One region of the Pseudomonas sp. 13B_2.1_Bac1 genome, then DNA from elsewhere that is predicted to be linked to it. Evidence: predicted binding sites of a transcription regulator. Region 1 holds the regulator's gene; each other region holds the start of a gene.
What was found. Region 1 encodes sigma-54, which starts transcription at its own class of promoters, with help from an activator protein. Its sites were predicted from a motif close to ANTGGCATNNANNTTGCTNT; they were not measured.

Region 1 (7,840 bases):
CTTATTCAATCCGCACAACGCACCATCCGCCTAGAGCTTGAAGCCGTGGAAGGCTTGCTGGCGCATATCGACGCGGATTTCGTACGCGCTTGCGAGATGATTCTGGCCAGCAAGGGCCGCGTTGTCGTGGTCGGCATGGGCAAATCAGGTCACGTCGGCAACAAGATCGCCGCGACCCTGGCCAGCACCGGGACCACCGCGTTTTTCGTGCACCCGGCCGAAGCCAGCCACGGCGACATGGGCATGATCACCAAGGATGACATCATCCTGGCACTGTCCAACTCCGGCACCACCAACGAAATCGTGACCCTGCTGCCGCTGATCAAGCGCCTGGGCATCCAGATGATCAGCATCACCGGCAACCCGGAATCGACGCTGGCCAAGGCCGCCGAAGTGAACCTCAATGTTCACGTGGCCCATGAAGCCTGCCCGCTGAACCTGGCGCCGACCTCCTCCACCACCGCAGCCCTGGTGATGGGCGATGCGCTCGCCGTGGCATTGTTGGAAGCACGTGGTTTTACCGCGGAAGACTTCGCATTTTCCCACCCAGGCGGCGCCCTGGGCCGGCGCCTGCTGCTCAAAGTGGAAAACGTCATGCATTCGGGCGATGAATTGCCCCACGTCCCGCGCGGCACTCTGCTGAAGGACGCGCTGATGGAAATGACCCGCAAGGGCCTGGGCATGACGGTCATCCTGGAAGCCGACGGACGCCTGGCCGGGGTCTTCACCGACGGCGACCTGCGCCGCACCCTGGACCGCACCATCGACATCCATACGGCGACCATCGATGCCGTGATGACGCCCCACGGCAAGACCGCGCGCCCGGACATGCTGGCCGCCGAAGCCCTGAAGATCATGGAAGACCACAAGATTGGCGCACTGGTGGTGGTCAATGCCGACGACCGCCCGATCGGCGCCCTGAACATGCACGACTTGCTGCGTGCAGGAGTGATGTAAATGACCAGCGACCTGTTGCAACGCGGCAAAAACATCAAGCTGGCGATTTTCGACGTCGACGGCGTGCTGACCGATGGCCGCCTGTACTTCCTCGAAGACGGCAGCGAATTCAAGACGTTCAACACCCTCGACGGCCAAGGCATCAAGATGCTGATGGCAGCGGGCGTGCAAACCGCGATTATCAGCGGCAGAAAGACCCCCGTTGTGGAACGCCGCGCACAAAACCTGGGGATTCCTCACCTGTATCAGGGCCGCGAGGATAAACTGGTGGTCCTGGACGAGCTTCTTGGCCAACTCAACCTAAGCTATGAGCAGGTCGCCTACCTGGGCGATGACCTGCCTGACCTGCCGGTCATTCGCCGAGTGGGCCTGGGCATGGCCGTCGCCAATGCGGCGGCCTTTGTCCGCGAGCACGCCCATGGCATCACCACCGCGCGTGGTGGCGAAGGTGCCGCCCGCGAGTTCTGCGAGCTGATCCTGCGTGCCCAGGGCAGCCTTGAAGCGGCCCACGCCGCCTACTTATAGAGCGTTTTATGCTGAGTAAAAAGATTCGCAACTTCCTGCTATTCGGGGTCATCGCCGCGCTGTTCCTGGCGGTGGGCTACTGGAATATCAGCCCGGAGCGCTTTCTCGACCAGCCTGCTGCGCAGGTCGACGAAGGGGCTATCGACTACTACGCCATCAATGCCAAGAGCGTGCAGTTCCTGCCCGATGGCAAGGTGCAGTACGAGATGACGTCGGACAAGGTCGAGCATTTGAAGGCCACCGAAGTGACCCTTCTGACCAACCCGGACATGAACATCTACCGTGGCACCGAGTTTCCGTGGCACGTCACCAGCAAGCGTGGCGAGGTCAACCCGGACGGCACCCAGGTAGAACTGATCGACTCGGTACGTGTTGCACGCACCGATGCGAAAAACCGCGACACCGTGATTACCAGCAGTCGCATGACCGTATTCCCGCAGAAGCAATATGCGCAGACCGAGCAAGACGTTAGAATCGACGGCGCTGGCGGTGTATCGACTGGCAAGGGAATGAAAGCGTATTTGAAAGAAAGCAGGATACACCTGCTATCGAACGTAAGAGGACAGTATGAGGCTCGTTAAAACTCTCCCTATTTTGCTCGGTCTGGGCGCAGCACTGGGAAGCGTGAGCGCCTGGGCTCTGCCGAACGATAGCCAGCAACCGATCCACATCTCGGCCGACGATGCGCAGCTGGATGACAAGCAAGGCGTCGCCACCTACACCGGCGGCGTGATCATCACCCAAGGCTCGATGAAGATCACCGGCAACACGGTGACCCTGACTCGCACCCAATCCGGCGACATCGACGTGGTGACGTCAGTGGGCAACCTGGCTTACTTCGAACAGAAGCAGTCCGCGACCGATACCGGCCCGATGAAAGGCTATGGCAAGACCATCCAGTATCACGCCCAGCAGAATCGCATCGTGCTGATCGACCAGGCCAAGGTGCTCAGCCCCGACGGCAACTCCACGGAAGGTGAAAAGATCACCTATGACACCGTGAAGCAGGTCGCCAACGCCGGCCGCGCCACGGGCAGCAAGCTCAGCGCACCGCGTCCACGCATCGACATGGTTATCCAGCCGAAGAAGAAAGACGGCGCTGCCCAGCCTGCGCCTAAACCCGATGCGAAGAAGGCGAACTAATGGCAACCCTGAAAGCCCAGCATCTGGCCAAGGCTTATAAAAGCCGCCAGGTCGTGCGCGACGTCAGCCTGTCGATCGACAGCGGCCAGATCGTCGGCTTGCTCGGCCCCAACGGCGCCGGCAAGACCACCTGCTTCTACATGATCGTCGGCCTGGTCCAGGCGGACCAGGGTCGCGTCCTGATCGACGACCTCGACGTCAGCCACCAGCCGATGCACGGCCGCGCCCGCGCGGGCATCGGCTATCTTCCGCAAGAAGCGTCGATCTTCCGCAAGCTGTCGGTCTCCGACAACATCATGGCGATCCTCGAGACCCGCAAGGAACTCGACCGTGACGGCCGTCGCAAGGAGCTGGAAAGCCTGCTGCAGGAATTCCATATCAACCACATCCGCGACAACCTCGGCATGAGCCTGTCCGGTGGTGAGCGTCGCCGCGTGGAAATTGCCCGGGCGCTGGCCACTGCACCCAAGTTCATCCTGCTGGACGAACCGTTTGCCGGTGTCGACCCGATCTCGGTGGGTGACATCAAGCAGATCATCCACCACCTCAAGGCCAAGGGCATTGGCGTGTTGATCACTGACCACAACGTCCGTGAGACCCTCGATATCTGCGAAACCGCGTATATCGTCAACGATGGCCAGCTGATCGCCGAAGGCGACTCCGCCACTATCCTGGCCAACGAACTGGTCAAGGAAGTGTACCTGGGTCACGAGTTCCGCCTGTAAGCCTGCCTGTTTGAAAAAGGCGGTGGCAGGCCGTTCGCCAAGGTGCGCGGGAGTCAATGAAAACCTCCGGATTTTTATTGTTACCGCGCTCTAGGCAAAGCCCCCGATATCAGGCATATAATTTGCTTATGTTTGGCGCTCACGCGCCCTGTCGTGGATGGCGCATTGCGCCGGCGAATAAGGTGTTAAGCCCCTGCCATGAAACCATCGCTAGTCCTGAGAATGGGCCAGCAGCTGACGATGACACCGCAGCTGCAACAGGCCATCCGCCTGCTCCAATTGTCGACCCTGGACCTGCAACAGGAAATCCAGGAGGCCCTGGAGTCCAATCCGATGCTCGAACGCCAGGAAGAAGGCGACGACTTCGATAATGCAGACCCGCTGGCCGACAACATCGAGCAAAAACCCAATTCCGACGTGCAGGAACCCTCCTATCAGGAAACCGCCCCAACGGTGGATAACCTCGAGGAAGGCGACTGGAACGAACGCATCCCCAACGAACTCCCCGTGGACACCGCCTGGGAAGACGTCTACCAGACCAGCGCCAGCAGCCTGCCCAGCAACGACGATGACGAATGGGACTTCACCACGCGCACCTCAGCCGGCGAGAGCCTGCAGAGCCATCTGCTGTGGCAACTGAACCTGGCGCCGATGTCGGACACCGATCGCCTGATCGCCGTGACCCTGATCGACTGCATCAATAACCAGGGTTATCTGGACGAAACGCTCGAAGAGATCCTCGAAGCCTTCGATCCGGAGCTGGATATCGAGCTGGACGAGATTGAAGCCGTCCTGCACCGCATCCAGCAGTTCGAGCCCGCCGGCATTGGCGCGCGCACCCTCAGTGAATGCCTGTTGCTGCAACTGCGCCAACTGCCAGCCAAGACCCCTTGGCTGGTCGAGGCCCAGCGCCTGGTGACCGACTATATCGACCTGCTCGGCAGCCGCGACTACAGCCAGCTGATGCGCCGCATGAAGCTCAAGGAAGACGACCTGCGCCAGGTCATCGAACTGGTGCAGAGCCTCAACCCGCGTCCGGGCTCGCAGATCGAGTCCAGCGAAGCCGAATACGTGGTGCCTGACGTGATCGTGCGCAAGGACAACGAGCGCTGGCTGGTGGAGCTGAACCAGGAATCCGTGCCACGCCTGCGGGTCAACCCGCAATATGCCGGTTTTGTGCGCCGCGCCGACACCAGCGCCGACAACACCTTTATGCGCAACCAATTGCAGGAAGCGCGCTGGTTCATCAAGAGCCTGCAAAGCCGCAACGAAACCCTGATGAAAGTCGCCACCCAGATCGTCGAGCATCAGCGCGGCTTCCTGGAATATGGCGACGAAGCAATGAAACCGCTGGTCCTGCACGATATCGCCGAGGCGGTGGGCATGCACGAATCGACGATCTCGCGGGTGACCACGCAAAAATTCATGCATACCCCACGCGGTATATATGAGCTGAAATACTTTTTCTCCAGCCATGTCAGCACCTCTGAAGGCGGCGAATGCTCGTCCACGGCGATTCGCGCGATCATCAAAAAACTGGTTGCCGCGGAAAATCAGAAAAAGCCGTTGAGTGACAGCAAGATCGCTGGTTTACTGGAGGCACAAGGCATTCAGGTCGCCCGTCGAACCGTCGCCAAGTACCGCGAATCCCTTGGGATCGCGCCTTCCAGCGAGCGAAAGCGTTTGATGTGACGGGCGGGCCAAAGCGTTCCAGTGGCAGGCACCCCGGCCTGCCGCTTTATGCACTGGCAACGAAGGAGAAGCTGTATGCAAGTCAACATCAGTGGACACCAGCTGGAAGTCACCAAGCCCCTGCGTGAGTACACCGAGAGCAAGTTGAACAAACTTGCGGGGCATTTTGACAAGATCACCAACGTGCAGGTCATCATGGAGGTCGATAAGCTCAAGCAGAAAATCGAGGCCACCCTGCACGTACCGAATGCCAAGCTCGTCGCCAATGCGGAACATGAGGACATGTACGCGGCGATCGACTCGCTCTACGACAAGCTGGACCGCCAACTCATAAAGCATAAGGAAAAGAATCTGCACCTGATGCAAGGTACAGGTCGTTAACTCTCCCCCCATGATCCGACTTGAAACCATCCTGACCCCCGGCCGTTCCCTCGTGAACGTGCCGGGCGGCAGCAAAAAGAAAGCCCTCGAAGAAATTGCCAAACTGATCCATGGCCAAGTGCCTGAATTGGATGAGCAAGTTGTCTATGAGTCGCTGATCGCCCGTGAAAAACTGGGTTCGACCGGTTTTGGTAACGGCATCGCCATTCCACACTGCCGCCTGCAAGGCTGTGAAACACCTGTCAGCGCCTTGCTGCACATGGAAAAACCTATCGATTTCGACGCCATCGACGGCGCCCCGGTCGACCTGCTGTTTGTACTGCTGGTCCCACAGGCTGCCACCGATGCGCACCTGGAGCTGCTTCGGCAGATCGCCAGCATGCTCGACCGCAAGGAAGTACGCGACAAACTGCGCAGCGCTGCCACCAGTGAGGCGCTCTATCAGGTTGTCCTGGATGAACAAAACGGGCAGTAATCATGCGTTTGATCATCGTCAGCGGCCGCTCCGGCTCGGGTAAAAGCACCGCCCTCAATGTTCTTGAGGACAACGGTTTCTATTGCATCGACAACCTGCCCGCCGGCCTGCTGCCGGAATTGGCGGAACGTGCGTTGATCCACACCGAACTGGCGCAACCCCTGGTCGCTGTTTCGATTGACGCCCGCAACCTGCCCAGCCACCTCGAGCGCTTCCCGCAATTGCTCGAGGAAGTGCGCGCCAAACACATTCATTGCGATGTGCTGTACCTGGACGCCGACGAAGAGACGCTGCTCAAGCGCTTCTCCGAAACCCGCAGACGCCACCCGCTCAGCAGCCCTCATCGCTCGCTGGCTGAAGCCATCGAAGATGAGACCACGTTGCTGGGGCCGATCATCGACCTCGCCGACCTCAAGATCAACACCACCAGCCTCAACCTGTACCAGCTGCGCGATGCCATCAAGCTGCGCCTGCTGAATCAGCCGGAGCCTGGCACCGCATTTCTCGTGGAGTCTTTTGGCTTCAAGCGGGGCATGCCGGTGGACGCCGACCTGGTGTTCGATGTGCGTTGCCTACCCAACCCCTATTGGAAACCGGAACTGCGTGATCAGTCCGGGCTGGATCAGCCGGTGGCCGATTACCTGGCAGCGCAGCCGGATGTGGAGGAGATGTTCCAGGACATCTCCAGCTACCTGCTCAAATGGCTGCCGCGCTTTGCCGCGAGCAACCGCGCCTATGTCACCATCGCTATCGGCTGCACCGGCGGCCACCACCGTTCCGTCTACCTGACCGAGCGCCTGGGCCAGGTGCTGCAACAAACCCTCAAGAACGTCCAGGTTCGCCACCGCGACCTTAGCTGAAAGGAACACCCCCGCGATGCCCGCTCTGGAAATTGAAATCATCAACAAGCTGGGCCTGCACGCCCGCGCCTCGGCCAAATTCGTCGGTGTTGCCGGGCAGTTCCCCTGTCAGATCCGCGCCGGACGCACCCCGGATTCCATGGTCGACGGCAAGAGCATCATGGCCATGATGATGCTGGCTGCCGGCAAGGGCACCAAGATTCATCTGAAGACCGAAGGTGAGCAGGAAGACGAAGCAATGACCGCACTGGTGGCATTGATCAATAACTTCTTCGACGAAGGCGAATAACCTTCCGTAGGAGCCCGGCTTGCCGGCGATAGAGTCCTTCAAGACCGCGACCGAGCGCCGGCGAGCCGACGCCTAACCGGGAGCGGTTTACCCCACGGCTGTATCCATCACCATCATCAAGCAGAACCCGATGCACAATCCCAGGCTGGCGAGCTTCTCATGACCATTGCGCCGCGACTCCGGGATCACTTCGTGGGTCACCACCAACAGCATCGCGCCAGCAGCCAGGGCCAGGCCCAACGGCAACAGCACCTCGGCCAAACTCACCAGCCATGCGCAAAGCACTGCAAATACCGGCTCCACCAAGCCTGACGCGGCTCCGATCAGGAAGGCCTTGACCCGCGACATCCCGGCCCCGGCCAATACCAACGCAATCACCAGCCCTTCGGGCACGTCCTGCAAGGCAATGCCCATGGCCAAGCTATCGGCGTCCGGCATGCCGCCGCCGGCGGAAACGCCCACCGCCATGCCTTCCGGGATGTTGTGGGCAATAATGGCAAACACGAACAGCCAGATGCGCGGCGGGATCACCGGGTTGTCCGGCGTGCCCACCAACATTTCCGGGCTTGCGCCGGAGACCTTGCGGTCAACCAGATACAACCCGAATGCACCCAGCATGATGCCGAAGCTGATCAAGCCACTGGCGCCCCAGGGCGAGAGCCCGAGGCCTTCAGCCGCGGCAATGCCCGGCACGATCAGCGAAAATGCAGTCGCCGCCAGCATTACCCCGGCGCCAAAGCCCAGCAATGTATCGCTCAACGCCACCGGCATGCGCCGAATCACCAACACCGGC
Region 2 (7,840 bases), on a different contig from region 1:
CTGGCCGCCGCCTTGCCCGCGAAGATCTTCACGCGCGGCACCCAGTCGGTGCCAGGTTCGGCACGGATCGCCTGGTACAGCGCCACGGTGTGCAACAGGTTCAGCAGTTGGCGCTTGTACTCGTGGATGCGCTTGACCTGCACGTCGAACATCGCCGCCGGGTTGATCGCGATTCCCAACCGCTCATGAATGATGTCGGCCAAGGCCCGCTTGCTGTGCAGCCGCTGCTCGGCAAACGCCTTGCGAAAGGTCTGCTTATCGGCAAAGGGCTCCAGCTCCACCAGGCGCTCTTCGGGCTTGTCGAGAATGTCCGGGCCCAGCGCCTCCACCAGCATCGAGGTGAGCTTGGGGTTGGCCTGGTACAGCCAGCGGCGGAAGGTGATGCCGTTGGTTTTGTTGTTGATGCGCTCCGGGTAGAGCTTGTGCAATTCGGAGAACACCGTGCTGCGCATCAACTGGGTGTGCAGGCCGGACACGCCGTTGACACTGTGGGAGCCGAGAAACGCGAGGTTACCCATGCGCACGCGGCGGCCGTTGTCTTCTTCGATCAGCGACACCGCGCGCAGCACGTCAAAGTCGTGGATGCCTTTGGCGCGCAGCGAGTCGATGTGCTGGGCGTTGATCAGGTAGATGATCTGCATGTGCCGCGGCAGCATGCGTTCCATCAGGCCGACCGGCCAGGTTTCCAGCGCTTCGGGCAGCAGCGTGTGGTTGGTGTACGACAAGGTTTCGACGGTGACATCCCAGGCGGCTTCCCATGGAATGTCGTGCAGGTCGACCAACTGGCGCATCAACTCGGCGACGGCGATGGACGGGTGGGTGTCGTTGAGCTGGATCGCCGCGTGCTCGCCCAGGCTCAGCACCGAGCCGTGCATGTTCTTGTGGCGGCGCAGCAGGTCCTGCAGCGAAGCCGAGACGAAGAAATATTCCTGGCGCAGGCGCAATTCCTGCCCCGCTTCGGTGCTGTCGGCCGGGTAAAGCACGCGCGAGATGCTTTCGGCGCGGGCCACTTCGGCCACCGCACCCAGGTGGTCACCGGCGTTGAAGCGCTCCAGGTGCAGGTCTTCCACCGCCCGCGCACGCCACAACCGCAGGGTATTCACACTGGCGCCGCGCCAGCCGACCACCGGGGTGTCGTAGGCAACGGCGCGCACGGTTTCGTTGGGCGACCACACCTGGATCATCTTGCCGGAAGCGTCCGCCAGGGTTTCGACGCTGCCGCCAAAGCCGATCGGGTAAATCACTTCGGCACGCTCGAATTCCCACGGGTTGCCGAAATCCAGCCAGCGTTCGGTTTGCTCCTGCTGCCAGCCATCGACAATCGCCTGGCGGAACAAGCCGTGTTCATAGCGGATGCCATAGCCATGGCCGGCAATGCCCAGGGTCGACATGCTTTCCATGAAGCAGGCCGCGAGACGGCCCAGACCGCCGTTGCCGAGCGCCGCGTCGGGCTCCAGCAGGCGGATGCGCTCCAGGTCCACGCCCAGCTCGGACAGGGCTTCGCGCGCAATTTCCAGCACGCCAAGGTTGCTCAGGCTGTCGTAGAGCAAGCGGCCGATAAGGAATTCCAGCGAGAGGTAATACACCCGCTTCTGGCCCTTGCGGTAGATCCGCCGCGTGTGGTCCATCCAGTGGTCGACCATCTGGTCGCGGGCGGCCAGGGCAATGGCTTCGAACCAGTCATGGTCGAAGGCGTGATCCGGGTCCTTGCCCACCGCGTAGGTGAGTTTGGTCAAGACGGCATCGCGAAATGCGGCTACCTCTGCTTCTCGTGCAAGTGGTTCCTGAGACATCAAATGCGACCTCGGGCGAGATAGAAGGAGTTGCTAGAGCCTAGACGGTCTGACAGACGGTAGACGCTCTGGTTCGGCAGTTTTTTAACTCATTCACCTTTGCGGGAATTAGATGCAGGGGCCGTGCCTGCTTTCCCCTGGCGCACCGTTGGAGATGAAATCTGCAAAATATTGTTCAAAAAATCACCAATCCCGGTATGATCGCGCGCCCGGATATCGCCCCACCTTGGAACCCTGATGAAGCCTCAACTGATCGCCGCCGCGGAACTCGACCGTCTCGAGACCTGGCAGAAATATTCCGCCCACATGTGCGGTGGCTGCGTGTCCAGCTGCTGCACGCTGCCGGTCGAGGTGAAGATCAAGGACCTGATCCGCATTGGCATCGTCGATGAGTTCGAGCGCGGCGACCCGCCGAAGAACATCGCCAAGCGTTTGCAGAAGGAAGGCATCGTCGAGCGCTTCAATTCCAAGTCGGAAATATTCACCCTGCAGCGCATGAGCAACAACGATTGCCTGTACCTGGATCGTAAGACGCGTTTCTGCACTATTTATGACAAGCGCCCGGACACCTGCCGCAACCACCCCAAGATCGGCCCGCGCCCAGGGTATTGCGCGTACAAGCCGAAGGAAGTGGTGCGCGAAACCAAGTTCAAGACCCTCGACAAGTTCTGATCCAAAACCCACCCCTTTGGCAGGCGGGCCTGCTCTGATGAGCGGGCTCGCTGTGATGAACGAGCCTGTTGTGGTGGACGGGCTTGTTGTGATGAACGAGCCTGTTGTGGCGAGCGGGCTTGCCCCGCGTTGGGCTGCGCAGCGGCCCCAAACCCAAACACCTCGGTTTGCCTGAAACAACGCACCGATTCCTGGAGGGGCCGCTTCGCAGCCCAACGCGGGGCAAGCCCGCTCACCACAACAAGCCGCCGCCCCCCCCCAAGAAGCAGGCATAAAAAAACGCCCCCGGCCTTTCGACCGGGGGCGTTTTTCATTCAGCCTGAGTTAACTCAGTTCTTGGCTTTCTTGGCAGCGCGGGTACGCTCGCCTTCGTCCAGGATCTTCTTACGCAGGCGGATCGACTTCGGCGTCACTTCGCACAGCTCGTCGTCCTGGATGAATTCCAGGGCCTGTTCCAGGGTGAAGCGAACAGGTGGAACCAGGGCGATGGTTTCGTCTTTACCCGAAGCACGCATGTTGTCGAGCTTCTTGCCTTTGGTTGGGTTGACGCCCATGTCGTTGTCACGGCTGTTCAGACCAACGATCTGGCCGTTGTAGATCTCTTGACCGTGTTCAACGAACAGCTTGCCACGCGCCTGCAGGGTTTCCAGGGAGTAGGTCAGTGCCTTGCCGGTTTCAACCGATACCAGAACACCGTTCTGACGGCCGGACATGTCGCCGGACTTCATGGTGTCGTAGCGATCGAAGATCGAGGTCAGGATGCCAGCACCGTTGGTCAGGGTCAGGAACTGGTTACGGAAACCGATCAGACCACGAGCAGGGATGTTGTATTCCAGACGTACACGGCCTTTGCCATCCGGCACCATGTTGGTCAGGTCGCCCTTACGCAGGCCCATCTCTTCCATGACCTTGCCCTGGGATTCTTCAGGGGTGTCGATGGTCACGTTTTCGAACGGTTCCTGCTTCACGCCGTCAACCTGACGGATGATCACTTCAGGACGACCAACGCCCATTTCGAAGCCTTCGCGACGCATGGTTTCGATCAGTACCGAGAGGTGCAGCTCACCACGGCCGGAAACCTTGAACTTGTCAGCCGAGTCGCCTTCTTCAACGCGCAGAGCAACGTTGTACAGCAGCTCTTTGTCCAGACGCTCCTTGATGTTACGGGAGGTCACGAACTTGCCTTCTTTACCGCAGAATGGCGAGTCGTTTACCTGGAAGGTCATGGAAACGGTTGGCTCGTCAACGGTCAGAGGCTTCATCGCCTCGACAGCGTCCGGGTGGCACAGGGTGTCGGAGATGAACAGCGAGTCCATACCGCTGATGCACACGATGTCGCCAGCAGCCGCTTCTTCAACGTCGATGCGGTGCAGACCGTGGTGACCCATCAGCTTCAGGATACGACCGTTGCGCTTCTTGCCGTCGGCGCCGATAGCGACAACCGGGGTGTTCGGCTTGACGCGACCACGAGCGATACGGCCAACGCCGATAACACCCAGGAAGCTGTTGTAGTCCAGTGCGGAGATTTGCATCTGGAACGGACCGTCACGGTCAACAGCCGGCGCAGGTACGTTGTCGACGATCGACTGGTACAGCGGGGTCATGTCTTCAGCCATGTCGGTGTGGTCCAGACCGGCAATACCGTTCAGGGCCGAGGCGTAGACGACTTTGAAGTCCAGCTGTTCTTCGGTGGCACCCAGGTTGTCGAACAGGTCGAAGATCTGGTCCAGAACCCAGTCCGGACGCGCGCCTGGACGGTCAACCTTGTTGATGCACACGATCGGACGCAGGCCGGCTTCGAATGCCTTCTTGGTCACGAAACGGGTTTGCGGCATAGGGCCGTCTTGAGCGTCAACCAGCAGCAGAACGGAGTCAACCATCGACATTACGCGTTCTACTTCGCCGCCGAAGTCGGCGTGGCCCGGGGTATCCACGATGTTGATGTGGTAGCCGTTCCAGTTGATAGCGGTGTTTTTTGCCAGGATGGTAATACCGCGCTCTTTTTCCTGGTCGTTGGAGTCCATCACGCGCTCGTCGTTGAGCTCGTTGCGCTCCAGGGTGCCGGATTGACGCAGGAGTTTGTCTACCAGGGTGGTTTTACCATGGTCAACGTGAGCAATGATGGCGATGTTACGTAGATTTTCGATCACTTGTGTATCTCGATCAGAGGATTCGGTGTGCTGACAGGTCGTGGCAGCGATTAACAGTAGAGTCAGGCCTTGCCGTTACAGCTTGACGGCAGAGTCGGGGGGCCGGTGACGCAGGCCACAGGCAAACAGCCCCGGGCTCTTAGCTCGGTCGATAAACGCGCACATTGGCATACCCCTCACTGAGCAAATGGTGAGCATGCAGGCGACTCATCACGCCTTTGTCGCAATACAGCAGGTACTGACGGCTGTTATCCAGTTCCTTGAAACGCGCGTTCAATGCATAGAACGGCAGCGTTTGTACGTCGATGCCGGCGATCTCCAGCGGCTCATCTTCAGCGGCATCCGGGTGACGGATGTCGACGACGATCTGGCCGGCCAGGGCTTCGCTGACTTCTTCGATCTGCACATCCTGGCCCAGTTCATCGATGACACGATCGATCGGGACCAGCTTGGCGTTCTCGAGCGCACGCTCCAGAATCGCCATGTCGAATTCTTTTTCTTCATGCTCCACGCGGTGACGCTTGGCGTGGGTCTTGGGGTTCACCGAGATGACCCCGCAGTACTCGGGCATGTGCTTGGCAAAGTCGGCGGTGCCGATCTGCTCTGCCAGGTCGATGATGTCCTGCTTGTGGCTGGCGATCAGCGGGCGCAAGACCAGCTTCTCGGTGACGCAATCGATGATCGACAGGTTCGGCAGCGTCTGGCTGGACACCTGGGAGATCGCTTCACCGGTCACCAGCGCGTCGATCTGCAGTTGATCGGCGATTCGGGACGCAGCGCGCAACATCATACGCTTCAATACTACGCCCATATGACTGTTATCGACTTTGCCGAGAATTTCGCCCAGCACTTCCTCGAACGGTACGCTCACAAATAGCACGCGCTGGGAGCTGCCGTACTTCTTCCAGATAAAGTGCGCGACTTCCATCACGCCCAATTCGTGTGCACGCCCGCCCAGGTTAAAGAAGCAGAAGTGGCTCATCAGGCCGCGGCGCATGATCTGGTAGGCCGCCACCGTGGAATCGAAACCGCCGGACATCAGCACCAGGGTCTGTTCCAGGGCGCCCAGCGGGTAGCCGCCGATGCTGTCGTGCTGGCTGTGGATCACAAACAACCGTTGGTCGCGAATTTCCATGCGCACTTCAATTTGCGGCGCCTTGAGGGAAATTCCGGCGGCGCCGCACTCGCGACGCAGCTTGCTGCCGACGTATTTTTCGACATCCATGGAGCTGAACGGGTGCTTGCCGGCACGCTTGCAGCGCACCGAAAAAATCTTGCCTTCCAGCGCGCTGCCGTAGTGCTGCTTGCACTTTTCGGTGATGTCGTCGAAGTCGCCCAGCGGGTACTCGTCGACCTGCAGGAAATGCGCGATGCCCGGCATGCAGCTCAGGCGCTCAGTCATATCCTTCAAGGCTTTGGCGTCGGTTACGCGGGTTTCCAGCTCGAGGTTGTCCCACACGCCGTTCACCACCACAGCCGGGTCCAGATCGCGGAGCACGGCACGGATGTTCTTGGCCAACTGACGGATGAAACGCGTCCGTACCGGTCGGCTCTTGATGGTGATCTCGGGGAAGACTTTAACGATTAATTTCATGGAAACAGCGCGCGCAGGGCCTGCCGAAAAAGGGGGGCGCGGATTATAGCGGAAATCGCTCAAGGTTTAACCAGTTAATATGCATCAGCCGCTTCACGCACCAAAACGGGTCATTTACAGAAATTAACGCTACATTGCAGTGCGTTATTTATTCCGTTTCAGCGGATTGCACCTTTATAGGGGCCATTTTGAAGCAAAAAGGCCATGTTGGCGCACTGGCATGCAATTTGCTCTCTTGTGAGGCAGGTTGCCATGGCGGAGTATCCGCGCCGGCATCACCCACATTCTAAGGGCTAACTCCACTACCCCAGCCCGAAGCCACCCGGAGGACACCATGTCGAAGTCGGTTCAACTCATCAAAGATCATGACGTTAAATGGATTGATCTGCGCTTCACGGACACAAAAGGCACTCAGCACCACGTGACCATGCCGGCTCGCGACGCGCTGGATGATGCTTTCTTCGAAGAAGGCAAAATGTTCGACGGTTCCTCCATCGCCGGCTGGAAAGGCATCGAAGCTTCCGACATGATCCTGATGCCGGACGACAGCACTGCCGTACTGGACCCGTTCACTGAAGAAGCCACCCTGATCCTGGTGTGCGACGTGATCGAGCCTTCGACCATGCAAGGCTACGACCGCGACCCACGTGCGATCGCCAAGCGTGCCGAGGAATACCTGAAGTCCACCGGTATCGGTGACACCGTATTCGTAGGCCCAGAGCCAGAATTCTTCATCTTCGACCAAGTCAAGTTCAAGTCCGACATCTCCGGCTCGATGTTCAAGATCTACTCCGAGCAAGGTTCGTGGATGTCCGACCAGGACGTGGAAGGCGGCAACCATGGCCACCGTCCAGGTATCAAAGGCGGCTACTTCCCGGTTCCACCGTTCGACCACGACCACGAAATCCGTACCTCCATGTGCAACGCCATGGAAGACATGGGCCTGGTCATCGAAGTGCACCACCACGAAGTGGCCACTGCCGGCCAGAACGAAATCGGTGTGAAGTTCAACACCCTGGTTGCCAAGGCTGACGAAGTTCAGACCCTGAAGTACTGCGTACACAACACTGCCGTGGCCTACGGCCGTACCGCTACCTTCATGCCTAAGCCACTGTACGGCGATAACGGTTCGGGTATGCACGTTCACCTGTCCATCGCCAAAGAAGGCAAGAACACCTTCGCTGGCGAAGGTTATGCCGGCCTGTCCGACACCGCCCTGTACTTCATCGGCGGCATCATCAAGCACGGTAAGGCCCTGAACGGCTTCACCAACCCTTCGACCAACTCCTACAAGCGTCTGGTCCCAGGTTTCGAAGCACCAGTGATGCTGGCCTACTCGGCTCGCAACCGTTCTGCCTCGATCCGTATTCCTTACGTGTCCAGCCCTCGCGCTCGCCGTATCGAAGCACGCTTCCCGGATCCAGCAGCCAACCCGTACCTGGCCTTCGCTGCCCTGGTAATGGCCGGCCTGGACGGTATCCAGAACAAGATCCACCCTGGCGACGCCGCCGACAAAAACTTGTACGACCTGCCGCCTGAAGAGGCCAAAGAGATCCCACAAGTGTGCGGCAGCCTGAAAGAAGCCCTGGAAGAGCTGGACAAAGGCCGTGCGTTCCTGACCAAAGGCGGCG
Region 3 (7,840 bases), on a different contig from region 1:
GCGCCGAGGATACCGCCGATACCGTGTACGCCGAAGGCGTCCAGGGAGTCGTCGTAGCCCAGCTTGCGTTTCAGCGTCGTGGCGCAGAAGAAGCACACCACACCGGCAGCCAGACCGATCACCAGGGCGCCCATCGGGCCCACGGTGCCAGCGGCTGGCGTGATTGCCACCAGGCCAGCGACCACACCCGAGGCAATGCCCAGTGCGCTTGGCTTACCGTGGGTGACCCACTCGGCGAACATCCAGCCCAGCGCTGCAGCAGCGGTAGCGATCTGGGTGACCAGCATCGCCATGCCGGCAGTGCCGTTGGCTGCCGCTGCGGAGCCGGCGTTGAAGCCGAACCAGCCGACCCACAGCATCGCGGCACCCACCAGGGTGTAACCGAGGTTGTGCGGCGCCATTGGAGTGGTCGGGAAGCCTTTGCGCTTGCCGAGTACCAGGCACGCCACCAGGCCAGCCACACCGGCGTTGATGTGCACCACGGTGCCGCCTGCGAAGTCCAGCACGCCCCAGTCGCCCAGCAACGAACCCGGGCCGCCCCAGACCATGTGGGCAATCGGTGCGTAGACCAGGGTGAACCAGACGCCCATGAAGATCAGCATCGCGGAGAATTTCATACGCTCGGCGAAGGCACCGACGATCAGCGCCGGGGTGATGATCGCGAAGGTCATCTGGAAGGTGACGAACACCGCCTCAGGGAACAGCGCCGCAGGGCCGGTGATGCTCGCAGGGGTCACACCCGACAGGAACAATTTGGACAAGCCGCCGACGAACGAGTTGAAGTTGACGACGCCCGCTTCCATCCCGGTGGTGTCGAACGCCATGCTGTAGCCGTACACGAACCACAGGATGGTGATCAGGCCGGTGATGGCGAAGCACTGCATCATCACGGACAGAATGTTTTTGGAACGCACCATGCCGCCGTAGAACAGCGCCAGGCCTGGAATGGTCATGAACAGCACCAGCGCAGTGGATGTGAGCATCCATGCAGTGTCGCCGGAATTGAGGACTGGAGCAGCCACTTCGTCTGCCGCCATGGCCAGGCTGGGCATTACGATGGACAACAGGGCTCCGAGCCCTGCGAATTTACGCAGAGTCATATTGTTTTCTCCTGGGGCGTTGGGGTTTGGCGGCTTAGATTGCGTCGGTATCGGTTTCGCCGGTACGGATGCGAATAGCCTGTTCCAGATTGACCACGAAGATCTTGCCGTCACCGATCTTGCCGGTGTTGGCGGCCTTGGTTATCGCCTCGATAACCCGGTCAAGATCCTTGTCGTCAATGGCGACATCAATCTTCACCTTCGGCAGGAAATCGACCACGTATTCCGCGCCGCGATACAGCTCGGTGTGACCCTTCTGCCGACCGAAGCCTTTGACCTCAGTAACGGTAATGCCCTGCACGCCGATCTCGGACAACGACTCGCGTACATCGTCCAACTTGAACGGCTTGATGATGGCAGTGACTAGCTTCATGAAAACTCTCTCCCGAATTGGTGGACTTGCCCCAGGAAAACAAACCCGTCTCAAGTCTAAGCGCAGTGCCTGGCTTTGTAACGCGTCGTCGCAAGGGCAATTGCCGTGGCGACGTCAGCGAACCACTGGTGACGAAACCTGTACCCCTGATCCGTCGGCGCACTGCATTCGTCACAGCGACTGCATCAGTGCATGGGTCATGATCGTCTAAGCAGAAACCTTGCCAGCTCCGTAAAAATCACTGAAATCAGTCCTTTGCTCACTTACGCCCACCTGCGGGGCTTTCTGGCGAACGCAATGCGCACAAAAACAGTGCGCAGCCCTACGGCCGGCTGCGCGAAAAGCGTGCGCGGCAGGCCGTGAAAATCACTATAGACGCTGCGTGATACACTGCCGGCCAACAGTTTTCCGGAATATTTCCCATGCTCGCGCCCAAAGATCTCCTCGATGCCCTGAGCGGCCACGCCTCTCGCCTGTTCAGCGGCGACACCCCGCTGCCCCGCAATGAAATCGAAAGCCAGTTCAAGGCTCTGCTGCAGAGCGGCTTCAGCAAACTCGACCTGGTGAGCCGCGAAGAGTTTGATAGCCAGATGGTCGTGCTGGCCCGCACACGTGCACGGTTGGAGAGCCTGGAAGCCAAAGTGGCTGAGCTGGAAGCGCGGTTGACACCCCCGGCCGAGTAACTGACGCAACGGGGTCAAAATGTGGCAGCAGGCTTGCCCGCTCCCACATTTGTTCTGCGTCGTTCTCTGGATACGTTCTGTAAAACCTCCACGCCCCGCTCTATTCCACCTCGTCTACCCTTGAAAAACCGCAGGAAGCGGCCCTCCCTTTCAAGGAACGAGCATGTCCCTCGCCATTGTCCACAGCCGCGCCCAAATTGGCGTCGAAGCCCCTGCCGTCACCGTCGAAGTGCATATGGCCAATGGGTTGCCGTCCCTGACTCTGGTGGGTCTACCGGAAACCGCAGTCAAGGAAAGCAAGGACCGTGTACGCAGTGCCATTCTCAATTCAGCACTGAAATACCCCGACCGCCGGATCACCCTCAACCTCGCACCCGCCGACCTGCCCAAGGACGGCGGGCGTTTTGATCTGGCGATTGCCTTGGGGATCCTGGCGGCCAGCGTGCAGGTGCCGGCGCTGACCCTGGATAACGTGGAATGCCTGGGCGAACTGGCACTGTCCGGCGCGGTGCGAGCGGTGAAAGGCGTGCTGCCCGCGGCGCTGGCAGCACGCAAGGCCGGACGCACCGTGATAGTGCCTCGGGCGAATGCAGAGGAAGCGTGCCTGGCGTCCGGGCTGACGGTCATTGCAGTCGACCATTTGCTCCAAGTGGTGGCACACCTGAATGGGCATGCGCCGATTGAGCCCTACAAGTCCGATGGACTGCTGTACCTGAACAAGCCGTACCCGGACCTGAGCGAAGTGCAAGGCCAGTCAATGGCCAAGCGTGCACTGCTGGTTGCCGCTGCAGGCGCGCACAACCTGTTGCTGAGCGGGCCGCCCGGCACCGGCAAGACCTTGCTCGCCAGCCGCCTGCCTGGGTTATTGCCCCCGCTGAGCGAACAGGAAGCCCTGGAAGTGGCAGCGATTCAGTCAGTGGTCAGCCTCGCGCCGCTGAGCCATTGGCCGCACCGGCCGTTTCGTCAGCCGCACCACTCTGCATCAGGCCCCGCATTGGTGGGTGGCGGCTCGAAGCCGCAGCCCGGGGAGATCACCTTGGCCCATCACGGGGTGTTGTTCCTGGATGAGTTGCCGGAGTTTGATCGCAAGGTCCTGGAGGTGCTGCGCGAGCCCCTTGAATCAGGGCATATCGTGATTTCTCGCGCCCGCGACCGGGTGAGTTTTCCGGCGCGCTTTCAACTGGTGGCGGCGATGAACCCCTGCCCCTGCGGTTACATGGGCGATCCCAGCGGGCGCTGTCGGTGCACACCGGAGCAGATTCAGCGCTATCGCAACAAACTCTCCGGGCCGCTGCTGGACCGGATCGACTTGCACGTCACCGTCGCCCGGGAGACCACCGCGCTGAACCCGGCCCTGCAGGATGGCGATAACACGGCGAAGGCATCGGCGCAGGTTGCCGAATCCCGGGAGCGTCAGCTGAAGCGCCAGGGCTGCGCCAATGCCTTCCTGGATCTACCGGGGCTGCGCAAGCATTGCACGCTGGCAAAGGTCGACGAAAGCTGGCTGGAGACCGCTTGCGAGCGACTGACATTGTCGCTGCGCGCGGCGCACCGGCTGCTCAAGGTAGCGCGCACGCTGGCGGACCTGGAACAAGCAGACACTATCGCTCGCCATCACCTGCAAGAGGCGCTGCAATATCGTCCGGCAGCGATCACCTGAGCCTTGTGAGCATCAGCAGGGCCTGGGCGGGAAGTGTGCGCCAATCCAGTTTCAGCGAAACCGATCCACCTCATGCCGCAAGCTCGCTGCCAGCGTCTCCAACTCCTTGGCCGTAATCGCCAGGTTCGACACCACTTCACGCTGCTCGCTGTTGGCCAGCGCAATGCTTTGCAAGTTGCTGCTGAGCAAGGTCGCGGTGCTGCTCTGCTCCTGGGTGGCGGTGGTGATCGCGGCAAACTGCTGGCCGGCCGAGCGGCTCTGCTCGTCGATCCGCGCCAGGGCCGAGGCCACGTCGGCGTTGCGCGACAGGCCTTCCTGCATCAACACATTGCCGTGCTCCATGGTGCTGATGGCATTGCCGGTTTCCTGCTGGATGCTCTGGATCATCCCGGAAATCTCATCAGTGGCCTGGCGGGTACGCGACGCCAGGTTGCGCACTTCGTCGGCGACCACGGCAAACCCGCGGCCCTGTTCACCGGCCCGCGCGGCTTCGATGGCGGCGTTGAGCGCCAGCAGGTTGGTCTGTTCGGCGATCGAGGTAATCACGCCGACGATCCCGCCGATTTCCTGGGAGCGCTGGCCAAGGGTGTTGATCACCGTGGCGGTGCTGTTCAGCGCAGTGGCGATGTGCTCAAGAGACGACGACGCCTCTTGCATCGAGGTACGGCCAATACGAGTCTGCTGCGCATTTTCCTGCGCCAGGCGCTCGGTATTGCCCATGTTGTCGGCGATGTTCAGCGAGGTGGCGCTGAACTCTTCCACCGCGCCGGCCATGCTGGTGATTTCGCCCGACTGTTGCTCCATGCCCTCATAAGCTCCGCCGGACAAACCGGACAAGGCCTGGGCACGGCTATTAACTTCTTCGGCTGCGCTGCGAATGTGCGAAACCATGGTCGACAGCGCCTCGCCCATCTGGTTGAAGCTGCGTGCCAACTGGCCGATTTCGTCATGGCTGGACACGTTCAAGCGTGCACTCAAATCACCGGCACCCAAGGCCTCGGCCTGACTCACCAGATCACTCAACGGCTGCAGTTTGCTGCGCAACAGCCACACCGCCGCGCCGACCGCGAACAGCATCGCCAGCACGCTGCCGATCACCAGGCGGATACCCACGGCCCAGGTGACTTCGCGGATCTCAGCCTTGGGCATGCTCGCGACCACCGACCACGGGCCGCCTTCGAAGGGCACCGAGACGCTGTAAAAGTCTTCGTTCTTGTCGCTCCAGAAACGGCCCTCGCCCGGCTTATTCGCCAGGTCGAGCATCACCGGGATTGCCTGATCCAGTGCCTGCACACCAGCGGGCGGCACCAGCCAGCGCTTCTGTTCGTCCAGCAACGCAAGGGAGCCGGTCTTGCCGATGCGGAAGCGCTTGAGGTTTTCGAATTGGGCATTCTGCGCGTCGGTGTAGTCGAAGCCGACAAACAGCACCGCGATCACCTTGCCGGCCGCGTCGCGCACCGGTGTGTACTGGGTCATGTAGGAACGTTCGAACAGCACCGCACGGCCCACATAACTCTGCCCGGCAAGCAGGCGCTGATACGCCGGGTGCTGATGATCCAGCACCGTGCCGATGGCGCGACTGCCATCCTGCTTGGTCAAGGACGTGCTGACACGAATGAAGTCTTCGCCACTGCGCACAAATACCGTGGCCACGCCGCCGGAGGTGTCCTTGAATTCATCGACCTCATCGAAATCGTTGTTCAACACGTCATTGCCCAGGTACAGGCCTGGCGTCTGCATCCCGGCGACGGTAACCGGTTGATCCGCATGCACGCTCAACCCGGCGCCGAAGCGCTTTTCAAACAGCCCGCTCAAGCGCTGGGTACTTTCGCGCAAGGTGCTGTGGAAGGTGTTGAGTTGATCGGCGAGCAGCCGCGCCTCGCTGGCCAGGTGCTCTTCGCGGGTGTCGAGGTTGGCGGAGTCCAGGGAACGCAAGGCGAATACCGTACTACCGCTGATGACAACAGCCAGTATCACGGCTAATGCGAGGCCTAACTGTGAGGCAATCCGGGCGCGAGGTTGAGACATGACGGCTCCTGGCCGAGGCCAGGATCATCCTGATCTCATAGCGCTGCTCGGCAAATTATCTAATGGGAAGCGTTGGTGCACGATGGTTCCAACACACCTACTTCGGCGGACGCGGGAAATACTTGAGCGAATCACAGGGGTATCTCGCAAACGGTTGCGCACCCGTGCCTTGGGCCACTCAATCGAGGCGCTCGACCGGCGGTAAAACCATCGCCCGCACTTCTCCCTGTAGGAAGTCTGCCAGCCGGCGTAAACGCTCGCCGCCGGGGCGGGTCTTCGGCCACACCAGGTAATAATTTTCACCACTGGCCACGGCGGTCGGCCACGGCAGGCTCAACCGCCCTTGGGCCACGTCCTCAGCCACCATCAGCAAGTCGCCCATCGACACGCCGTAGCCTCGCGCGGCAGCGATCATGCCCAGCTCGAGGGTATCGAACACCTGCCCGCCCTTGAGCGACACCTGGGATGACAACCCCATGCGCTCCAGCCAATTGCGCCAATCGCGCCGGTCCGGCGTCGGGTGCAGCAACTCGGCGGTGGCCAGCCGGGCGGCATCCCAGGGCCCATCCGCCAACAGGTTCGGGGCGCCGACGGGGATCAACAGTTCAGGAAACAGGTAGCTGGCCTCCCAGTCCGCCGGAAAATGCCCGTAGCTCAGCAGCACCGCGCAGTCGAAGGGCTCCTGGTTGAAGTCCACCTCGTCCACGCTCATCCAGGCACTGGTCAATTGCACTTCGTTGCCCGGCTGTAACGCCCGAAAACGGCTGAGTCGTGCGAGCAGCCAACGCATGGTCAGGGTCGACGGCGCCTTCATGCGCAGGATGTCATCTTCGGCGTTCAGGGTATGGCAGGCACGTTCGAGCGCGGCGAAGCCCTCGCGCACCCCAGGCAACAACAGGCGCGCGGCTTCGGTGAGCTGCAGGTTGCGGCCGCTGCGCTGGAACAGCCGGCAGGCGAAGTGCTCTTCGAGGGTGCGGATATGTCGGCTGACCGCACTTTGGGTAATCGACAGCTCCTCGGCCGCACGGGTGAAGGAGTTGTGTCGGGAAGCGGCCTCAAAGGCACGCAACGCGTAAAGCGGAGGAAGACGACGAGACATAGGGAAAGCTCCGACAGCGCAATGCCAAAACCCTACCAGAATCAAACAGGCATGAGTTTTAATCATGCAAGCGATCGCATTTATCCCTTTGTGCAATGCGCTGAGAGCGCCGAGAATCAACCCTCCCCCAACCCTCTGACTTTTTGAGCGTGATGATCATGCAGCATCCGGCACGTACCGAACTCTGGGCCATTCTGCGGCTGTCAGGGCCGTTGATTGCCTCACAGTTGGCGCACATGCTGATGGTGCTGACCGACACCCTGATGATGGCGCGCCTGAGCCCCGAGGCCCTGGCCGGTGGTGGCCTGGGGGCGGCGAGCTATTCATTTGTGTCGATTTTTTGCATCGGCGTGATTGCCGCCGTGGGCACCCTGGTCGCCATCCGCCACGGCGCGGGCGATATCGAAGGCGCCACCCGCCTGACCCAGGCCGGGCTATGGCTCGCGTGGCTGATGGCCCTGGCGGCCGGTTTGCTGCTGTGGAACCTCAAGCCGCTGTTGCTGATGTTTGGCCAGACCGAAACCAACGTGCACGCCGCAGGGCAGTTCCTGACGATCCTGCCGTTCGCGTTGCCGGGCTTCTTGAGCTTCATGGCCTTGCGCGGTTTCACCAGCGCGATTGGCAAGGCGAAGCCAGTGATGGTCATCAGCCTCGGCGGCGCGGTGGCCAACTACCTGCTCAACCACGCATTGATCGAAGGCATGTTCGGCCTGCCGAAACTGGGCCTGATGGGCATCGGCCTGGTCACGGCCCTCGTCGCCAATGGCATGGCGTTGGCGTTGATGGTCTACATCCACCGCAATCGCACCTATGCCGCCTACCCGCTGAGCACCGGCCTGCTGCGCCTCAACACCCAGTACCTGCGGGAATTGTGGCGCCTCGGCCTGCCGATTGGGG

Region 2: a site for sigma-54 is predicted at 6,424-6,443, ahead of glnA (type I glutamate--ammonia ligase). Genes of this name have one in related genera too.
Region 3: a site for sigma-54 is predicted at 1,682-1,701, ahead of glnK (P-II family nitrogen regulator). Genes of this name have one in related genera too.

Annotation. Positions count from the first base shown of each region.
Region 1 covers NZ_JANLOH010000100.1:8,452-16,291, forward strand. The annotation lists gene NTD80_RS24470 (KpsF/GutQ family sugar-phosphate isomerase) at 1-957, shown strand, start outside; gene NTD80_RS24475 (KdsC family phosphatase) at 958-1,482, shown strand; gene lptC (LPS export ABC transporter periplasmic protein LptC) at 1,491-2,063, shown strand; gene lptA (lipopolysaccharide transport periplasmic protein LptA) at 2,050-2,625, shown strand; gene lptB (LPS export ABC transporter ATP-binding protein) at 2,625-3,350, shown strand; gene NTD80_RS24495 (RNA polymerase factor sigma-54) at 3,549-5,042, shown strand; gene hpf (ribosome hibernation-promoting factor, HPF/YfiA family) at 5,118-5,423, shown strand; gene ptsN (PTS IIA-like nitrogen regulatory protein PtsN) at 5,434-5,898, shown strand; gene rapZ (RNase adapter RapZ) at 5,901-6,758, shown strand; gene NTD80_RS24515 (HPr family phosphocarrier protein) at 6,775-7,047, shown strand; gene NTD80_RS24520 (ZIP family metal transporter) at 7,135-7,840, opposite strand, start outside.
Region 2 covers NZ_JANLOH010000084.1:12,902-20,741, forward strand. The annotation lists gene NTD80_RS19360 (glycogen/starch/alpha-glucan phosphorylase) at 1-1,793, opposite strand, end outside; gene NTD80_RS19365 (YkgJ family cysteine cluster protein) at 2,031-2,465, shown strand; gene typA (translational GTPase TypA) at 2,795-4,615, opposite strand; gene thiI (tRNA uracil 4-sulfurtransferase ThiI) at 4,755-6,209, opposite strand; gene glnA (type I glutamate--ammonia ligase) at 6,544-7,840, shown strand, end outside.
Region 3 covers NZ_JANLOH010000049.1:79,143-86,982, reverse strand. The annotation lists gene NTD80_RS11500 (ammonium transporter) at 1-1,100, opposite strand, end outside; gene glnK (P-II family nitrogen regulator) at 1,135-1,473, opposite strand; gene NTD80_RS11490 (accessory factor UbiK family protein) at 1,896-2,156, shown strand; gene NTD80_RS11485 (YifB family Mg chelatase-like AAA ATPase) at 2,320-3,816, shown strand; gene NTD80_RS11480 (methyl-accepting chemotaxis protein) at 3,868-5,844, opposite strand; gene NTD80_RS11475 (LysR substrate-binding domain-containing protein) at 6,023-6,943, opposite strand; gene NTD80_RS11470 (NorM family multidrug efflux MATE transporter) at 7,096-7,840, shown strand, end outside.